2 regions of the Rhodoferax sp. EU05-FHT12H12 genome follow, and region 2 is predicted to be linked to the other one. Evidence: predicted binding sites of a transcription regulator. Region 2 holds the regulator's gene; the other holds the start of a gene.
What was found. The regulator sigma-54, encoded in region 2, starts transcription at its own class of promoters, with help from an activator protein. The targets are predictions, from matches to a motif close to TGGCANGNAANCTGCTTT.
Positions count from the first base shown of each region.

Region 1 (2,456 bases), on a different contig from region 2:
CAGCATGGCAGCACCGACCATGGTCAAAGTCAGGCTGTGAGGGGCCATGGCTTCCTTGCCGTAACCGATACGCTTGCCGACCACGTAGGCACCGACCAAGCCGGCAACCGCAGCGTTGATGTGCACCACGGTACCGCCAGCGAAGTCCAGTGCGCCCTTGGCCCACAGGTAACCGGCTGCACCCACCACTTTTTCCAGCGAAGCTGCGTCAGAGATGGCATCAGGGCCGGCCCAGTACCAGACCATGTGTGCCATGGGCAGGTAGCTGAAGGTGAACCACAACACGCTGAAAGCCAGCACGGCGGAGAACTTGATGCGCTCTGCGAATGCACCGACGATCAGGGCACAAGTGATGGCCGCAAACGTGGCCTGGAAGGCGACGAAGCTGAGCTCGGGGATCACAACACCCTTGCTGAAGGTCGCAGCCACCGATTCGGGCGTAATGCCTTTCAGGAACAGCTTGTCCAGGGTACCGATGAATGCACCGTCACCACCGAAGGCCAGTGTGTAGCCGTAGATGGCCCACAACACATAGATCAGGGCGCTGACAACAAACACCTGCATCAGCACGGACAGCATGTTCTTGCTGCGGACCAGGCCGCCGTAGAACAATGCCAAACCGGGCAGTGTCATGAAGATCACCAGGGCGGTGGCCGTGGTCATCCAGGCGGTGTCACCCTTGTTGGGAACGGGTGCGGCAGCAGCAGGTGCAGCTGGCGCTGCTTCGGCCGCGGCGGGTGCCGGGGCTGCGGCGGGTGCCGCTGCTTCAGCAGGCGCAGCCGTTGCGGGGGCGGCGGCGGCAGGAGCTTCGGCGGGTTTGGCGTCCTGGGCCAGGGCCAGGGTTCCGGCACCCAGCAGGCTCAGGCCCAAGGCCAGGGAGGCAAGCAGTTTTTTCATGTTCGAGCTCTCTTTCTGGTTACAGCGCTTCTTTGCCGGTTTCGCCGGTACGAATGCGCACAACCTGTTCCAGGTTGTAGACAAAAATCTTGCCGTCGCCGATCTTGCCGGTGCGGGCTGCACCTTCGATGGCTTCGATCACGCGGTCCACCAAAGCGTCGTCAATCGCCGCTTCAATCTTCACTTTGGGCAAAAAGTCCACCACGTACTCTGCACCGCGGTACAGCTCGGTGTGGCCTTTTTGACGACCAAAGCCTTTGACTTCGGTCACGGTAATGCCTTGCACACCAATGCCAGACAAGGCTTCTCGCACCTCATCGAGCTTGAACGGTTTGATGATGGCCGTTACGAGTTTCATGTGTTCACCTCAGCTTGATAACAGTTGAATACAGACACCGGGTCTGGCTGGTCTGCCTCTCCATGGGTCTGGAGATACACCCCATAAAGCAGAAGGCATGCCAAGTTTAAAAACCCTCTATTTCGCGAGGCCACGGCCCAAGCAGCACCAACAGGAGTAACATGCCTGTATATAAATACAGCATGCACGCCATTGGTGCAACCGCTGGGCATGCACTGCGATGCAGCGCACCATTTTGGGAGTACGGGTCCATGAGCTTGTCTTTGGTGCAGGGACGCGCCCTGCTGGGGCTGGAAGCGGTACAAGTCACGGTCGAGGTGCATCTGGCCAATGGCCTTCCCAGCTTTGGCTTGGTCGGTCTGGCCGACGTGGAAGTGAAAGAAGCCCGTGAGCGCGTGCGCTGCGCCATCCAGAACAGCGGCCTCGAATTCCCCCACAACAAGCGCATCACCGTCAATTTGGCGCCAGCCGACCTGCCCAAAGACTCGGGCCGCCTGGACCTGCCCATCGCACTGGGTATTCTGGCGGCCAGCGGCCAGATTGATGGCGCCGCGCTGGCCCAGTACGAGTTTGCCGGTGAGTTGTCGCTGTCGGGCGCGCTGCGGCCGGTGCGCGGCGCCCTGGCCATGGCGCTGGCCTTGCGCACCGCCCAGGTCAGCACCCGTTTGGTGCTCCCCCCCGAGAGCGCCGAAGAAGCCGCCCTGGTGCCAGACTCCCATGTGGTGCGTGCCCGCCATCTGCTGGATGTGGTGCGCCACTTTGCGCCACCCCCTGCACAAGACGCACCGCCCACCCCGGAAGACCCCGATGGCTGGGTGCGCGTGCTGGGTGCGCCCCCTGGCCTGCAGCTACGCGGCCCCGACATGGCCGACGTCAAGGGCCAGGCTGGCGCCAAACGCGCACTGGAAATTGCCGCCGCAGGTGGGCATTCGCTGCTGCTCGTGGGTCCGCCAGGCTCCGGCAAGTCCATGCTGGCACACCGTTTTGCCGGACTGCTGCCCGACATGGACACCGACGAGGCCTTGCAAAGCGCCGCCATTGGCAGCCTGTGCGGCCGCTTCGCCATGGAGCGCTGGGGCCAGCGCCCCACCTGCAGCCCGCACCACACGGCCAGCGCCGTGGCTTTGGTGGGAGGCGGCTCACCGCCACGCCCTGGCGAAATCTCCTTGGCGCACCACGGCGTCCTTTTTCTGGACGAACT
Region 1 covers NZ_JBYTDI010000006.1:127,372-129,827, reverse strand. Annotated here, with positions in the region: gene AC3WS7_RS16470 (ammonium transporter) at 1-897, opposite strand, end outside; gene glnK (P-II family nitrogen regulator) at 917-1,255, opposite strand; gene AC3WS7_RS16460 (YifB family Mg chelatase-like AAA ATPase) at 1,507-2,456, shown strand, end outside.
Region 1: glnK (P-II family nitrogen regulator) is a predicted target of sigma-54. The motif match lies at 1,341-1,358, and genes of this name have one in related genera.

Region 2 (2,456 bases):
TTGAGCACATGCCCATCCACCGCCGCGCGCGCCTGGGGCTGGGGTACCTGCCGCAAGAGGCCTCGATATTCCGTAAGCTGAATGTGGAAGACAACGTGCGCGCCGTGCTGGAGTTGCAGCGCGACGAGGCGGGCAACCCGCTGAAGTCGGCCGAAATTGAGTCGCGCCTGACCGCGCTGTTGCAGGACTTGCGCGTGGAGCACCTGCGCGAGTCGCCTTCGCTGGCCTTGTCGGGTGGCGAACGGCGCCGGGTCGAGATTGCGCGCGCATTGGCCACGCGGCCTCGCTTCATCTTGCTGGACGAGCCCTTTGCCGGTATCGACCCGATTGCCGTGATCGAGATCCAGCGCATCATCAACTTCCTCAAGGGCCGCGGCATTGGGGTGCTGATCACCGACCACAATGTGCGCGAGACCCTGGGCATTTGCGACCACGCCTACATCATCAGCGACGGCCATGTGCTGGCGCAGGGCACCCCCTCCGAGATCGTGAACAACGCCGATGTACGCCGGGTGTACCTGGGCGAACACTTCAAGATGTAGATGAAACAAGGTCTTTCACTACGCGTCTCCCAACACCTGGCGCTCACGCCCCAGTTGCAGCAGTCCATCCGTCTGCTACAGCTCTCCACGCTGGAGCTGAGCCAGGAGGTGGAGCAGATGCTGGACGAAAACCCGTTTCTGGAGCTGACCGAGGACCGGGCCGAGCGCGAGGACTTCGGCCTCAACGCCGCCGACGCCACCGTCAGTGAAGGCGATCGCCTGTCCGAGAGCGGTGAGGCGGACTATGCTCCTAATTCTGTAGCTGACTACGCAACATCCACGAGCGCTAGCAGCACAAATGATGAGGAATCCACACCGCTGAGCAGCAGCGACGAGCCCAACTGGGAGGGGGACGGCACCACCGAAATGACGCCCGATGACGGCGAGTGGGGCGTGGACGCCAAGGCCAAGGCCAACAACCTGGGTGACGATGAAGAGAAAGACGCCACCGAGCTGGCACGTTCCGCCGAATCACTGCAGGCCTTTTTGCACCGCCAGGCCCTGAGCCTGCGCACCACGGCCACCGATGCGGCGGCGCTGCGTTTTCTCATCGAATCGCTCAACGACGATGGCTATCTGGAAGACCCGCTGGAAGAACTGGCGCGCAGCCTGAACCCCGGCGATGAAGAGCAGCTGCAAGACCTGGTGCACCACTTCACCGTGGCGCTGGGTCTGCTGCACAGCCTGGAACCCGTGGGCGTGGGCGCGCGCGACCTGGGCGAGTGCTTGCGCCTGCAAGTGGCGCACCTGCTGCAACTCGCGGATGAGGAGGGGGAGGTCGACCGGACCGAGGTGCTGCAGGTGGCCCTGGGCATTTGCAACAAACCGATGGACCTGCTGGCCCGACGCGACATCAAGCGCCTGGTGCAAATGGGTGTGGGCAGCGATGCGCTGGTGCGCGAAGCGATTGCGCTGATCGCACGGCTGGAGCCCAAGCCCGGACGCCGCTTTGTGGACGTGGAGCGCAACATCGTGGTGCCCGACGTGTTGGTGGTGGCGATTGGCAAGGTCGGTGGCACGCCCAAGTTCCGCGTACAGCTCAACCCCGAGGTCATGCCGCGCCTGAAGGTGCACGACATTTATGCCAACGTGCTGCGCAACCACCGCGGTGGCCGTGACGGTGCAGGCCACGCGGCGCTGCAGCAGCGCCTCCAAGAGGCGCGCTGGTTCATCAAGAACATCCAGCAGCGCTTTGACACCATCCTGCGCGTGAGTACGGCCATTGTGGAGCGGCAGAAAAACTTTTTCACCCACGGCGAGTTGGCCATGCGCCCCCTGGTGCTGCGCGAGATTGCCGACGAACTGGGCCTGCACGAATCCACCATCAGCCGCGTGACCACCGCCAAGTACATGGCCACCCCGTTTGGCACCTTCGAGCTCAAGTACTTCTTCGGCTCGGGCCTGGGCACCGAGAGCGGCGGCAATGCCTCCAGCACCGCGGTACGCGCGCTCATCAAGCAGTTCATTGCCTCCGAGAGCAGCAAGAAGCCCTTGAGTGACAACCAGATCTCTGACATGCTCAAAGAGCAGGGTATCGAATGCGCCCGGCGCACCGTGGCCAAATACCGCGAGGGCCTGAAGATTGCCCCCGCCTCACTCCGCAAAGCGCTATGAACCAACTGACCCTTTTTCTCCCCTGTGCCGCTGGCGTGGAGGAGTACCTGGCGCCGGAGATTTTGCAAATCACCGGCCTGCCGCCCGGCTGCGTGACCAAGCAGCGCGGTGGTGTGGCCGTGCGCACCTCGTTTGCGCACGCCATGTTGCTCAACCTTTACAGCCGCCTGGCGCAGCGCGTGCTGGTGCTGGTGTCGTACACCGAATACCGCAGCGAACAAGACCTGTACCGCGCCGGTCTGCAGGTGCCGTGGGAGCAGTGGTTCACACCCAAGGAAAGCATCAAGGTCGAAGTGACGG
Region 2 covers NZ_JBYTDI010000010.1:20,273-22,728, forward strand. Annotated here, with positions in the region: gene lptB (LPS export ABC transporter ATP-binding protein) at 1-542, shown strand, start outside; gene rpoN (RNA polymerase factor sigma-54) at 543-2,156, shown strand; gene AC3WS7_RS18160 (THUMP domain-containing class I SAM-dependent RNA methyltransferase) at 2,153-2,456, shown strand, end outside.